2 regions of the Shigella sp. SIG6 genome follow, and region 1 is predicted to be linked to the other one. Evidence: predicted binding sites of a transcription regulator. Region 1 holds the regulator's gene; the other holds the start of a gene.

Region 1 (7,534 bases):
GCTTTCTGAATCGCCGCCATATCAACGATATCGGCCAGCCCTTCCACGAACGGCTGCACCAGATCCTGCTCTTTCACATAGCCGGATGCCATCGCTTCGTCGAGGGAGATACGCTTCACGCCTTTCAGGCCATCGGCCATCAGTGCGTTGGCCCTGTCTTCCACCACTTTGGTGACGTTAGTATCAGCCGGGCCACCATTTGGCGGATTGTACTTGATACCACCATCTTCCGGCGGGTTATGGGACGGTGTAATCACGATACCGTCTGCCAGCGGGCCACCTTTTTTATTGTGAACCAGGATGGCATTGGAAACGGCAGGCGTCGGAGTGAAGCCATTGTTTTCCTGCACAATGACATCAACGCCGTTCGCTGCCAGCACTTCCAGTACGGAAATGAACGCAGGCTCGGACAGGGCGTGAGTATCTTTACCCACATAGCAAGGGCCAGTGATGCCGTTTTTCGCACGTTCTTCAGCAATTGCCTGAGCGATCGCCAGAATGTGCGGCTCGTTAAAGCTGTGGCGCGCTGCACTGCCACGGTGACCGGAAGTACCGAATTTCACCGCGTGCTCCGCATTCCCTGCTTCTGGTTTCAGTACATAATATTGCGCCGTCAGTTGGGCGACGTTAATCAAATCACTCTGTTGTGCAGGTTGGCCTGCACGATTGTGGATTGCCATTGCTTTGTCCTTTGTCTGCAACGTTTTAGATAGTTCCGCAAACCTTCTCAATCAATTCCGCCGGGAATTGCATCGACTGCATGATGTGTTCGATCATGCTGCATTTACGGCCGGTGTTGGTGTTGGTGATCACCCAATACGGCGTGCCTGGCACATGTTTCGGCTTGGTCTGATTACCATTTTTCAGCAGCGTTTGTTCATCTGCCGCAAAGTACACGCGTGTACGACCGTGCAACGATTCCGTTGCTTCGGCAAACGCCTGGGCGTCAAGAGAATATAGTGTAGACAACAGCAGCATAAAGCGATTGACCGCTCGCTTTTGCTCTGCGTATTCGTCCGAAAGCAGAAGTTCACGCATTGCGCGAACCTTGTCTTTAATCGTTTTGACCGGCTTCGCTTCGACGATAGCAGGTGACGCAACGCGAACCTCTTTCGTCACCGGAGCAGCAGGCTGTGATGCGGCGGAAAATTTCAACATACGCCGTAAAATGTCGGATGCGCTCTCGCCGATATGCTTAGTGTGGCTGGCAATATAGCTGTAGAGTTCATCATCAACTTCAATCGTTTTCATCTTAATCCAGTGCAGTGTCTTAGCTGAATACAAGTCGCCAAGAGTATATGAATAAATCCCGGCAGCGGATAGCGTCAAGCCTGGCTTGCAGAAAAACTCGGAATAAACCTTATTTGTTGCAGCCCTGTGGCACAATGGTCAACATAATACCCTAACCCGACAACGCGAAAAAAAGAACTTTGCCATGAAATTAAATATCCGCGCGCAAACTGCACAAAACCAGCACAATAATTCTCCCATCGTTCTTGTCCATGGTCTGTTTGGTAGCCTCGACAACCTTGGCGTACTGGCTCGCGATCTGGTAAACGATCACAATATCATCCAGGTTGATATGCGTAACCACGGTCTTTCACCGAGAGAGCCGGTAATGAATTACCCGGCGATGGCGCAGGATCTTGTTGATACCCTGGATGCACTGCAGATCGACAAAGCAACATTTATCGGTCACTCCATGGGCGGTAAAGCGGTAATGGCACTTACTGCACTGGCCCCCGATCGCATCGATAAACTGGTGGCGATCGATATCGCACCGGTCGACTATCACGTACGCCGTCATGATGAGATTTTCGCAGCTATCAACGCGGTCAGTGAATCGGACGCACAAACTCGCCAGCAAGCAGCAGCAATAATGCGCCAGCATCTTAATGAAGAAGGGGTGATTCAGTTTCTGTTGAAATCTTTTGTTGACGGGGAGTGGCGCTTTAACGTGCCGGTATTGTGGGATCAGTATCCGCATATTGTGGGTTGGGAGAAAATCCCGGCATGGGATCACCCTGCCCTGTTTATCCCTGGCGGCAATTCTCCGTATGTTAGCGAGCAGTACCGTGATGATTTACTGGCGCAATTTCCACAGGCACGGGCGCATGTGATTGCAGGCGCGGGTCACTGGGTCCATGCTGAAAAACCGGATGCGGTATTACGCGCTATCCGTCGCTATCTCAATGATTAACGCAACTGATTAAAAACCCAGCGTCCGCGTCGCTTTCCGCGCGTGGGCGTTGGCGTGACTCATCGCGCTGATGTATTATGGCGCGCTATCCATCCGGGCAGAGGCCTGGCTGATTGTTTCCCCCGAAGTCACCAAGATCATGGCCAAAGAACAAACGGACCGTACGACATTAGATCTGTTCGCGCACGAGCGTCGACCGGGACGACCGAAAACTAATCCGCTTTCGCGCGATGAACAGCTGCGTATTAATAAACGCAACCAGCTAAAACGCGACAAAGTACGTGGCCTTAAGCGTGTCGAACTGAAGCTGAACGCGGAAGCTGTCGAGGCGCTGAACGAGCTGGCGGAATCGCGTAATATGAGCCGTAGCGAACTGATCGAAGAGATGTTAATGCAGCAACTGGCGGCGCTGCGTAGTCAGGGCATCGTTTAAATTTCCACTTTCATGTAGCACAGTGTGCAGTCCTGCTCGTTTGCTGATTCCGCAAGACTGCCTGTTCTGCTATGATTGCCTTTATCCGTGGGCAATTTTCCACCCCCATTTCAATAAGTTTCAAGAGGTTATTTCACTCATGGCTATCACTGGCATCTTTTTCGGCAGCGACACCGGTAATACCGAAAATATCGCAAAAATGATTCAAAAACAGCTTGGTAAAGACGTTGCCGATGTCCATGACATTGCAAAAAGCAGCAAAGAAGATCTGGAAGCTTACGACATTCTGCTGCTGGGCATCCCAACCTGGTATTACGGCGAAGCGCAGTGTGACTGGGATGACTTCTTCCCGACTCTCGAAGAGATTGATTTCAATGGTAAACTGGTTGCGCTGTTTGGTTGTGGTGACCAGGAAGATTACGCCGAATATTTCTGCGACGCATTGGGCACCATCCGCGACATCATTGAACCGCGCGGTGCAACCATCGTTGGTCACTGGCCAACTGCGGGCTATCATTTCGAAGCATCAAAAGGTCTGGCAGATGACGACCACTTTGTCGGTCTGGCTATCGACGAAGACCGTCAGCCGGAACTGACCGCTGAACGTGTAGAAAAATGGGTTAAACAGATTTCTGAAGAGTTGCATCTCGACGAAATTCTTAATGCCTGATGTGATGCGGCGTAGACTCATGTCTACGCCGTATTAATAGATAATGCCAATCAAAATAATTGCTACAAATTTGTAACTTTTACTGTTGTACCTGTACAATGTCCCAGTGTTCAAGTGGCCTTGCCGTTGTAAATGTAAGCTGTGCCACGTTTTTATTAACAATATTTGCCAGGGACTTGTGGTTTTCATTTAGGCGTGGCAATTCTATAATGATACGCATTATCTCAAGAGCAAATTCTGTCACTTCTTCTAATGAAGTGAACCGCTTAGTAACAGGACAGATTCCGCATGACTGATAACAATACCGCCCTAAAGAAAGCTGGCCTGAAAGTAACGCTTCCTCGTTTAAAAATCCTGGAAGTTCTTCAGGAGCCGGACAACCATCACGTCAGTGCGGAAGATTTATACAAACGTCTGATCGATATGGGTGAAGAAATTGGTCTGGCTACGGTATATCGCGTACTGAACCAGTTTGACGACGCTGGTATCGTCACCCGCCACAATTTTGAAGGCGGTAAATCCGTATTTGAACTGACACAGCAACATCACCACGATCACCTGATTTGCCTCGACTGCGGCAAGGTTATCGAATTTAGTGATGATTCCATCGAAGCGCGTCAGCGTGAAATTGCCGCAAAACATGGCATTCGCCTGACTAACCACAGTCTCTATCTTTACGGTCACTGTGCCGAAGGCGATTGCCGCGAAGATGAGCACGCGCACGAAGGCAAATAAGCCAGCCTGAACGAGAAAAGCCAACCTGCGGGTTGGCTTTTTTATACAAGGGAAATAAGAAAAGCGAGAGTTACAGCTCTCACTTATTTGTTATTACTGCGTATTTCCTGCCAGACCTTATCACAATCGGCTTTCACCGCCTGATCATTTCCGGTTTGCGTTGCACGCAGACACTGCTGATAATCCAGTACGCGTACACTTTCCTGGTCGGCAAACTGCTGATGTTGTTTCTCTTTCTTCAGCACGTTTAACACACTCTGGCAGGCTTCAATTTTTTCTGGCGAACCTTGCGCGGTGTTGATACAGGCGCTGTATGCCTCTTTCAGACGGCTGTCTTCCTGTGGTGCGGTTGATTGCGCACAAGCTACCAGCCCCGATGCCATCATGGCGATGAGAATCAGTTTTTTCATTGAATGCGGCAGGCACAAAACCTGCCGCGTCGGGCATCAGAAGATGGTGAATGGTGCGATTACCATAAATTTCACGTCACGCTCATCCTGGAAGATGTTACCGTAACCGCCGCCCCAGCTTGGGATGTCGGAGTGGTTGTCGTATTCGGTGAAGTGCAGTTTGAACATCGTGCCTTTGGCGCGACCGTCCTGAATGGTGTAGACCGCATCCAGGCTGTAGGCAGACTCTTCAATAGTCCGGTTTTTGTCGTAGTACGCATCCGGATTGCTCTGCCAGGTCGCAGGTTTAGCATCCCATGCGTAAACGTAGGAAGCGCCGATGGCGAAGCCTGGAAGATTCCAGTTTTTCAGGTCATACATCGCACCGAAGAAGACCGCTTTTTCGCCGTTAGCGTTGAAGTCGGAACGGTTATCCCACCAGATATCCAGGCGGCCGTTGGAGGAAGCGTAGGTTGGGGTCATACGTTGCAGGAAGTATCCCTGCTGACTGTCAGCCTTAACCCAGGTGCCTTCGAGGCGCAAATCCACTACGTCAGCCGCCCGGTAACCAAAGGTCAACGCTTGCAGCCAGGCGGTGCCGTCATAAAGATCGTTGACGCTGCGATCGTCAACTTTATCGCGGGTACCATAGAACTGGTAGCTGGTGGTTAACGGGCTACCGGCGATATCAAATTTGTAGCTGGCTTTGGCAAAATATTGATCGATATACCCTTCCGCCTGACCAAATGCCGCTTCCAGTACGAAGTTATTTTTGAAGTCGTATTTCGCACCGATGGAGTGCAGATAATCAACTTTGGTGGTTTTATCGTTCTGATAAAACTCATCCATTTCCAGATGCCACGGCGCTTTGTATTCGTTGGTCCACATGTAGGAGAAACTCAAGGCACCAGCATCGCCGTAATCAAAATTCGCCCCGGCTTCCGCCCCCTGATAAGTACCCGGCATAAAGCTCCAGTGCGGCGCTAACAGCGTTTGACCGGTTGGCTGAATGTAACCTGCCCTCGCCCAAACCGGACCGTATTTAAATTTGGCCGCAGCTTTATACAGGCTTATACCGCTTTTGTCGCCGGACCAGTCTTCGTCATAGGCTTTATTACTTTTTGAAAACGCGATTTCGTTCGGGTGGGAGCTGTCGCCGTTTTCCGCCATTTCAATCGCCGTAAACGCAGCAATATCAAGGCCGAACATATCAGCAGCATAACCGGACTGAAAATCGAGGTTGGCATTCCAGGTGGAGTGAGAAAGGTTGGTTTTGTATTTGTCGCCGTCGGTAACATCTTTACGGTCGCGTTCACGCTGCCAGTAATAGATACCGCCGGTTAAGGTTGAATCGTCGATGAATCCTTCGGCGCGAGCCTCCGGCATTGCCATAAAGCCCGACATTGCTGTAACACCGGCAATAGCCAGCGCCAGCGTACTACGTTTGCCACTAAACGTACGCATGGGTTAATCCTCTTTGACGTATAAATTGCTGCACCAAAGGTGAACAGCGAAAAAAAATAAAAATTAAAAAAGTAGCGTTGAGAAAAGTCTCGCTGACTACAGGAACAGACTATTTTTCGCGACGCGAATTATCAATCTCTTTCTGTAACCAGAATGTAAGAACATGAGCAACCGCACATATTTTGATGATTTTTGTTACAAGGCTTAAGTTTGCGGTTGAAAGGCTTGCAGAAGAATAAAAACGTGAAATTCCAGCAAGATGAAAGCGGTTACATTTTATTTAATTATGTTTTGTGATTTTAAATTTATTTTATGGATAAATTGCGAAGCGGAATTAATTCGCGAAGAAAAGCAGAAAAAACGCCGCAGAGCGCGGCGTTTGGGATTGTTTGCTATTTCTTGCCGGATGCGGCGTGAACGCCTTATCCGGCCTACAAAAGCACGCAAATTCAATATATTGCAGAGATCATGTAGGCCTGATAAGCGAAGCGCATCAGGCAATTTAGCGTTTGAAATTTATTGTTTATTTATTGCCAGATGCGACGTAAATGCCTCACCCGGCTTGGTAGAACTTAAAATTACTCGCCTACTTTCGCCCAGGTATCACGCAGCCCAACGGTGCGGTTAAATACCGGTTTTTCGGCCGTGGAATGGCGGCTGTCGAGGCAGAAGTAACCTTCACGCTCAAACTGGAATGCTTTACCCGCTACCGCATCTTTCAGCGACGGTTCAGCAAAGCCCTGTTTGATCACCAGCGATTCCGGGTTAATCACCGACAGGAAATCATCCGCAGCACCTGGGTTAGGCACGCTGAACAGACGATCATACAAACGGATTTCAACCGGCAGCGCATGTGCCGCGCTCACCCAGTGAATAACACCTTTGACTTTACGACCATCTGCCGGATCTTTGCTTAAGGTGTCGGCGTCATAAGTACAGAAGATGGTGGTGATATTACCTTCGGCATCTTTCTCCACGCGTTCAGCCTTAATGACGTAAGCATTACGCAGACGCACTTCTTTACCCAGCACCAGACGTTTGTACTGCTTGTTAGCTTCTTCGCGGAAATCGGCGCGATCGATCCAAATTTCACCGCTAAACGGCACCTGACGGCTCCCCATTTCCGGTTTGTTCGGATGGTTCGGCATGGTGACCATTTCGCCTTCGCCCTGATAGTTTTCGATAACCAGTTTCACCGGATCGATAACCGCCATTGCGCGCGGCGCATTTTCGTTGAGATCTTCACGGATGCAGGATTCCAGCGACGCCATCTCAATGGTGTTGTCCTGCTTGGTCACGCCGATGCGTTTGCAGAACTCACGAATAGAAGCCGCAGTGTAACCACGACGACGCAGACCGGAAATGGTCGGCATACGCGGGTCATCCCAGCCTTCAACGTGCTTGTCGGTCACCAGCAGGTTCAGCTTACGCTTGGACATCACAGTGTATTCCAGATTCAGGCGCGAGAATTCGTACTGGCGCGGATGAACAGGAATGGTGATGTTATCCAGTACCCAGTCGTACAGACGACGGTTGTCCTGGAACTCAAGCGTACACAGAGAGTGCGTAATACCTTCCAGCGCATCGCTGATGCAATGGGTGAAGTCGTACATCGGGTAGATGCACCACTTGTTACCAGTCTG
Region 2 (7,534 bases), on a different contig from region 1:
AATGACCCGACCACGCAGTATTACACTGGTGAATATCCCAAACAGAAACAACCGACGCCAGGCATCCAGGCGAAGATGACACCGATACCGGATTGCGGCGAGAAAACCTATGTTGGTAGCGGTCGCCTGAAAGATCGTAAAGCACTGGTGACAGGGGGCGATTCCGGAATAGGTCGCGCTGCCGCCATCGCTTACGCGCGTGAAGGGGCTGACGTGGCGATCAGTTATCTTCCCGTGGAAGAAGAAGACGCTCAGGATGTGAAAAAGATCATTGAAGAATGCGGACGCAAAGCCGTTCTGCTGCCAGGCGATTTAAGCGATGAGAAATTCGCCCGTTCGCTGGTTCACGAAGCGCACAAGGCGTTAGGCGGGCTGGATATTATGGCGCTGGTCGCCGGGAAACAGGTTGCCATTCCGGATATTGCAGACCTCACCAGCGAACAGTTTCAAAAGACCTTTGCCATTAACGTTTTCGCGCTGTTCTGGCTAACCCAGGAAGCGATCCCCCTGCTACCGAAAGGTGCAAGTATCATCACCACTTCGTCAATCCAGGCATACCAGCCAAGTCCGCATTTACTGGACTATGCGGCTACGAAGGCGGCGATTCTGAACTACAGCCGTGGCCTGGCAAAACAGGTCGCGGAGAAAGGTATTCGGGTGAATATTGTCGCGCCAGGCCCTATCTGGACGGCACTGCAAATTTCCGGCGGACAAACGCAGGATAAGATCCCGCAGTTTGGTCAGAAAACGCCGATGAAGCGTGCGGGGCAACCGGCGGAACTGGCCCCTGTATATGTTTATCTGGCAAGTCAGGAGTCGAGCTACGTCACCGCAGAAGTGCACGGCGTGTGCGGCGGCGAGCATTTAGGTTAAAAAAATGCCCGGTTGTGAAAAGCAACCGGGCATCATTGTGAATTCACTCTTACCTGATGTGGCGAAAACGCCTTATCCGCCTACAAACGCATGAAGATTCAACATGTTGCAATAGATTTTGTAGGCCTGATGAGCGTAGCGCATCAGGCAATTCTACTTTACTTCGCTTTGGCGGTTTCTTCGCCGACCAGACCTATCTTCAGGTAACCCGCCTGATGCAGCGTATCCATTACCTTCATCAACGTCTCGTAATCGACGGTTTTGTCCGCTCGGAAGAAGATGGTGGTGTCTTTCTTGCCTTCGGTTAACGCATTCAACGCCGTAATCATTATTTCATCGGTGACCGGATCGTTACCGATAAACATCGAGTTGTCTGCCTTCACCGACAGATAAACCGGTTTTTCCGGGCGCGGCTGCGGCGTGCTGGTAGAAGCAGGCAAGTTCACCTTCACATCTACCGTCGCTAACGGTGCCGCCACCATAAAGATAATCAGCAGAACCAACATCACGTCGATAAACGGCGTCACGTTGATATCATGCATTTCGCCGTTATCGTCGAGGTTTTCGTTAAGATGCATTGCCATCGGACATTATCCTGCGCGTAATTTTTGTGCGACACGAACCGGATGCGCAGCGGCGCTGGCTTCCAGATCCAGGTCACGGCTTTGCAGCAACAATACCTGCGCTGCAACATCACCCAGCATCGCTTTAAAGCCGCCAATCTGGCGTGCAAATACGTTATAGATAACGACCGCAGGAATCGCTGCCACGAGGCCGATTGCCGTTGCTAACAGAGCTTCTGCGATACCCGGCGCAACGACTGCCAGGTTAGTGGTCTGCGTTTGCGCGATACCAATAAAGCTGTTCATGATGCCCCAGACCGTACCAAACAGACCAACGAACGGAGAAATCGCGCCGATGGTTGCCAGATAGCCGTTACCGCGGCCCATTTGACGACCCACTGCGGCGACCCGACGCTCCAGACGGAAGCTGGTACGTTCTTTAATACCTTCGTTATCGTCGCTGCCTTCTGACAGTTCCAGCTCATTCTGCGCTTCATTGAGCAAATGCAGGCTTAAGCTTTTGCTACCAAAATCAGCGGCGATATCGTTGGCTTGGTTTAAGGAACGTGCTTCAGCCAGCAGTTGCTGCTCGCGCTTAAGGCGACGCTTCTGATTGAAGAACTCTACGCTCTTACTGAAGAAGATTGCCCAGGTGACTACGGAGGCCAAAATAAGCCCAATCATCACGCACTTAACGACAATATCGGCGTGCTGATACATACCCCAGACGGAAAGGTCCGTCTGCATTAAATTATTACCCACTGTGTATCTCCAGGACGCAAGTCACAAAATCTGCGCATAATAATATCAAAACGACGTCGAATTGATAGTCGTTCTCATTACTATTTGCATACTGCCGTACCTTTGCTTTCTTTTCCTTGCGTTTACGCAGTAAAAAAGTCACCAGCACGCCATTTGCGAAAATTTTCTGCTTTATGCCAATTCTTCAGGATGCGCCCGCGAATATTCATGCTAGTTTAGACATCCAGACGTATAAAAACAGGAATCCCGACATGGCGGACAAAAAGCTTGATACTCAACTGGTGAATGCAGGACGCAGCAAAAAATACACTCTTGGCGCGGTAAATAGCGTGATTCAGCGCGCTTCTTCGCTGGTATTTGAGAGTATGGAAGCCAAAAAGCACGCGACGCGCAATCGCGCCAATGGCGAGTTGTTCTATGGACGGCGCGGAACGTTAACCCATTTTTCCTTACAACAAGCGATGTGTGAACTGGAAGGTGGCGCAGGCTGCGCGCTATTTCCCTGCGGGGCGGCAGCGGTTGCTAATTCGATTCTTGCTTTTGTCGAACAGGGCGATCATGTGTTGATGACCAACACCGCCTATGAACCGAGTCAGGATTTCTGTAGCAAAATCCTCAGCAAACTGGGCGTAACGACATCGTGGTTTGATCCGCTGATTGGTGCCGATATCGTTAAGCATCTGCAGCCAAACACTAAAATCGTGTTTCTGGAATCGCCGGGTTCCATCACTATGGAAGTCCACGACGTTCCGGCGATTGTTGCCGCCGTGCGCAGTGTGGTGCCGGATGCCATCATTATGATCGACAACACCTGGGCAGCCGGTGTGCTGTTTAAGGCGCTGGATTTTGGCATCGATGTTTCTATTCAGGCCGCCACCAAATATCTGGTTGGGCATTCAGATGCGATGATTGGCACTGCCGTGTGCAATGCCCGTTGCTGGGAGCAGCTACGGGAAAATGCCTATCTGATGGGCCAGATGGTCGATGCCGATACCGCCTATATAACCAGCCGTGGCCTGCGCACATTAGGTGTGCGTTTGCGTCAACATCATGAAAGCAGTCTGAAAGTGGCCGAATGGCTGGCAGAACATCCGCAAGTTGCGCGAGTTAACCACCCTGCCCTGCCTGGCAGTAAAGGACACGAATTCTGGAAACGAGACTTTACAGGCAGCAGCGGGCTATTTTCCTTTGTGCTTAAGAAAAAACTCAATGATGAAGAGCTGGCGAACTATCTGGATAACTTCAGTTTATTCAGCATGGCCTACTCGTGGGGCGGGTATGAATCGTTGATCCTGGCAAATCAACCAGAACATATCGCCGCCATTCGCCCACAAGGCGAGATCGATTTTAGCGGGACCTTGATTCGCCTGCATATTGGTCTGGAAGATGTCGACGATCTGATTGCCGATCTGGACGCCGGTTTTGCACGGATTGTATAACATTGCCACTTTTGGACAATTTTGCAGACATTTTATTGTGAAAAGTCTTAAATTGTTGCGTCCGGGATCAAGGCGTCCCGGACGATTCAGGAGTACAATAGGCAGATAAAGGCTTAAACGCTGTTCCACAGGAAAGTCCATGGCTGTTATTCAAGATATCATCGCTGCGCTCTGGCAACACGACTTTGCCGCGCTGGCGGATCCTCATATTGTTAGCGTTGTTTACTTTGTCATGTTTGCCACGCTGTTTTTAGAAAACGGCCTGCTGCCCGCCTCATTTTTGCCAGGCGACAGCTTGTTGATACTGGCAGGCGCATTGATTGCCCAAGGGGTTATGGATTTTCTGCCTACGATTGCGATTCTGACCGCCGCAGCAAGTCTGGGCTGCTGGCTAAGTTATATTCAGGGGCGCTGGTTAGGGAATACCAAAACGGTGAAAGGCTGGCTGGCACAGCTTCCTGCTAAATATCACCAGCGCGCCACCTGCATGTTTGACCGCCATGGTCTGCTGGCGCTGCTGGCTGGACGTTTTCTTGCATTTGTCCGTACGCTGCTGCCAACCATGGCGGGAATTTCCGGTCTGCCAAACCGCCGTTTCCAGTTTTTCAACTGGTTAAGTGGATTGCTGTGGGTCAGCGTGGTAACCAGTTTTGGCTATGCCTTAAGTATGATTCCGTTCGTTAAACGCCATGAAGATCAGGTAATGACGTTCCTGATGATCCTGCCAATTGCCTTGTTAACCGCTGGCTTGTTAGGCACGCTGTTTGTGGTGATTAAAAAAAAATACTGTAACGCCTGACGATTTTCCCCGTTCCCGGCAGCTGTACCGGGAACGTATTTAATTCCCCTGCATCGCCCGCATTCTTGCCGCATCTTCCCCCGGCGTCACACCGAAGTAACGTTTAAACTCACGGCTAAATTGCGATGCGCTTTCATAGCCGACGCGCATCGCTGCTGCGCTGGCCTTCATGCCGTCATGGATGATCATCATCCGCGCCTTATGCAGACGGTAATTCTTCAAATACTGCAACGGCGAGGTGCTGGTGACAGACTTAAAATTATGGTGGAACGCCGATACGCTCATGTTGGCTTCTGCCGCCAGTTGCTCGACGCTCAGGTTTTCGGTGTATTTATTCTCAATTCGTTTCAGCACGCGGCTAATCAGACTGAAGTGAGTCTGGCGACTGACCAGCGCCAGTAACGCGCCGCCGCAAGGTCCGGTCAGCACGTAGTACAGAATTTCGCGGATGATCTGTTTGCCGAGAATACGCGCATCCAGTGGTCGCTCCATCACGTCGAGTAACCGCTCCGCCGCGCATAAAATCTCTTCTGATAACGTGGCGGAGTTAATCCCGCTGGCTGCCATCGACGGCTGGAAATGCTCATCTTCGCCAATGTCCATCAACAGTTCCTGTAACTGCAAAATATCGACATTGAGACGCAACCCTGCCAGCGGCACCTCTGACGTGGCATAGGTTTCGCACTCAAACGGCAACGGCACCGTCAGCAGCAGGTATTCATTGGCATCATAACGAAACACGCGTTCATTGATATAACCGATTTTATGCCCGGAAAAGAGAATTATGATGCCAGGCTCGTACATCACCGGTGTACGTGCGAAAGGCGTCTCGCCATACAACAAACGCACATCGGGCAACAGTTCTGACAAACTATTTTCTTTATTTTTCAGTTTATTAACTTTATCCGCCAGCAAGCGACAAATCTCTTCACGTTTCATATCGCGTAATTTCTTAGGAATAATGCGGCAATTTGATTGTGCGCAATTTTGTAGCATTTCTCCAGCACTCTGGAGAAATAGGCAAGACATTGGCAGAAATGAGCATTGAGAGCCAGGGCGCTGGCGATCACAATGAAAAACATCAGGCAGATCGTTCTCTGCCCTCATATTGGCCCAGCAAAGGGAGCAAGTAATGAACAACTTTAATCTGCACACCCCAACCCGCATTCTGTTTGGTAAAGGCGCAATCGCTGGTTTACGCGAACAAATTCCTCACGATGCTCGCGTATTGATTACCTACGGTGGCGGCAGCGTGAAAAAAACCGGCGTTCTCGATCAAGTTCTGGATGCCCTGAAAGGCATGGACGTGCTGGAATTTGGCGGTATTGAGCCAAACCCGGCTTATGAAACGCTGATGAACGCCGTGAAACTGGTTCGCGAACAGAAAGTGACTTTCCTGCTGGCGGTTGGCGGCGGTTCTGTACTGGACGGCACCAAATTTATCGCCGCAGCGGCTAACTATCCGGAAAATATCGATCCGTGGCACATTCTGCAAACGGGCGGTAAAGAGATTAAAAGCGCCATCCCGATGGGCTGTGTGCTGACGCTGCCAGCAACCGGTTCAGAATCCAACGCAGGCGCGGTGATCTCCCGTAAAACCACAGGCGACAAGCAGGCGTTCCATTCTGCACATGTTCAGCCGGTATTTGCCGTGCTCGATCCGGTTTATACCTACACCCTGCCGCCGCGTCAGGTGGCTAACGGCGTAGTGGACGCCTTTGTACACACCGTGGAACAGTATGTTACCAAACCGGTTGATGCCAAAATTCAGGACCGTTTCGCAGAAGGCATTTTGCTGACGCTAATCGAAGATGGTCCGAAAGCCCTGAAAGAGCCAGAAAACTACGATGTGCGCGCCAACGTCATGTGGGCGGCGACTCAGGCGCTGAACGGTTTGATTGGCGCTGGCGTACCGCAGGACTGGGCAACGCATATGCTGGGCCACGAACTGACTGCGATGCACGGTCTGGATCACGCGCAAACACTGGCTATCGTCCTGCCTGCACTGTGGAATGAAAAACGCGAGACCAAGCGCGCTAAGCTGCTGCAATATGCTGAACGCGTCTGGAACATCACTGAAGGTTTCGACGATGAGCGTATTGACGCCGCGATTGCCGCAACCCGCAATTTCTTTGAGCAATTAGGCGTGCCGACCCACCTCTCCGACTACGGTCTGGACGGTAGCTCCATCCCGGCTTTGCTGAAAAAACTGGAAGAGCACGGCATGACCCAACTGGGCGAAAATCATGACATTACGTTGGATGTCAGCCGCCGTATATACGAAGCCGCCCGCTAAGCTTTTTACGCCTCAAACTTTCGTTTTCGGGCATTTCGTCCAGACTTAAGTTCACAACACCTCACCGGAGCCTGCTCCGGTGAGTTCATATAAAGGAGGAACGTATGGCTAATCCAACCGTTATTAAGCTACAGGATGGCAATGTCATGCCCCAGCTGGGACTGGGCGTCTGGCAAGCAAGTAATGAGGAAGTAATCACCGCCATTCAAAAAGCGTTAGAAGTGGGTTATCGCTCGATTGATACCGCCGCGGCCTACAAGAACGAAGAAGGTGTCGGCAAAGCCCTGAAAAATGCCTCAGTCAACAGAGAAGAACTGTTCATCACCACTAAGCTGTGGAACGACGACCACAAGCGCCCCCGCGAAGCCCTGCTCGACAGCCTGAAAAAACTCCAGCTTGATTATATCGACCTCTACTTAATGCACTGGCCCGTTCCCGCTATCGACCATTATGTCGAAGCATGGAAAGGCATGATCGAATTGCAAAAAGAGGGATTAATCAAAAGCATCGGCGTGTGCAACTTCCAGATCCATCACCTGCAACGCCTGATTGATGAAACTGGCGTGACGCCTGTGATAAACCAGATCGAACTTCATCCGCTGATGCAACAACGCCAGCTACACGCCTGGAACGCGACACACAAAATCCAGACCGAATCCTGGAGCCCATTAGCGCAAGGAGGGAAAGGCGTTTTCGATCAGAAAGTCATTCGCGATCTGGCAGATAAATACGGCAAAACCCCGGCGCAGATTGTTATCCGCTGGCATCTGGATAGCGGCCTGGTGGTGATCCCGAAATCGGT

What was found. The regulator Fur, encoded in region 1, represses iron uptake genes when iron is present. The targets are predictions, from matches to a motif close to ATAATAATGAGAACNACTATCAA.
Region 2: exbB (tol-pal system-associated acyl-CoA thioesterase) is a predicted target of Fur. The motif match lies at 2,260-2,282, and genes of this name have one in related genera.

The regions. Positions count from the first base shown of each region.
Region 1 covers NZ_JBQZXC010000038.1:21,158-28,691, reverse strand. Annotated here, with positions in the region: gene pgm (phosphoglucomutase (alpha-D-glucose-1,6-bisphosphate-dependent)) at 1-680, opposite strand, end outside; gene seqA (replication initiation negative regulator SeqA) at 706-1,251, opposite strand; gene ybfF (esterase) at 1,436-2,200, shown strand; gene ybfE (LexA regulated protein) at 2,340-2,633, shown strand; gene fldA (flavodoxin FldA) at 2,773-3,303, shown strand; gene uof (fur leader peptide) at 3,513-3,599, shown strand; gene fur (ferric iron uptake transcriptional regulator) at 3,592-4,038, shown strand; gene chiQ (ChiQ/YbfN family lipoprotein) at 4,122-4,448, opposite strand; gene chiP (chitoporin ChiP) at 4,485-5,891, opposite strand; gene glnS (glutamine--tRNA ligase) at 6,470-7,534, opposite strand, start outside.
Region 2 covers NZ_JBQZXC010000014.1:15,855-23,388, forward strand. Annotated here, with positions in the region: partial or broken gene yghA (NADP(+)-dependent aldehyde reductase) at 1-873, shown strand, start outside; gene exbD (TonB system transport protein ExbD) at 1,032-1,457, opposite strand; gene exbB (tol-pal system-associated acyl-CoA thioesterase) at 1,464-2,198, opposite strand; gene metC (cystathionine beta-lyase) at 2,450-3,637, shown strand; gene yghB (DedA family general envelope maintenance protein YghB) at 3,777-4,436, shown strand; gene yqhC (DNA-binding transcriptional regulator YqhC) at 4,476-5,375, opposite strand; gene yqhD (alcohol dehydrogenase) at 5,569-6,732, shown strand; gene dkgA (2,5-didehydrogluconate reductase DkgA) at 6,837-7,534, shown strand, end outside.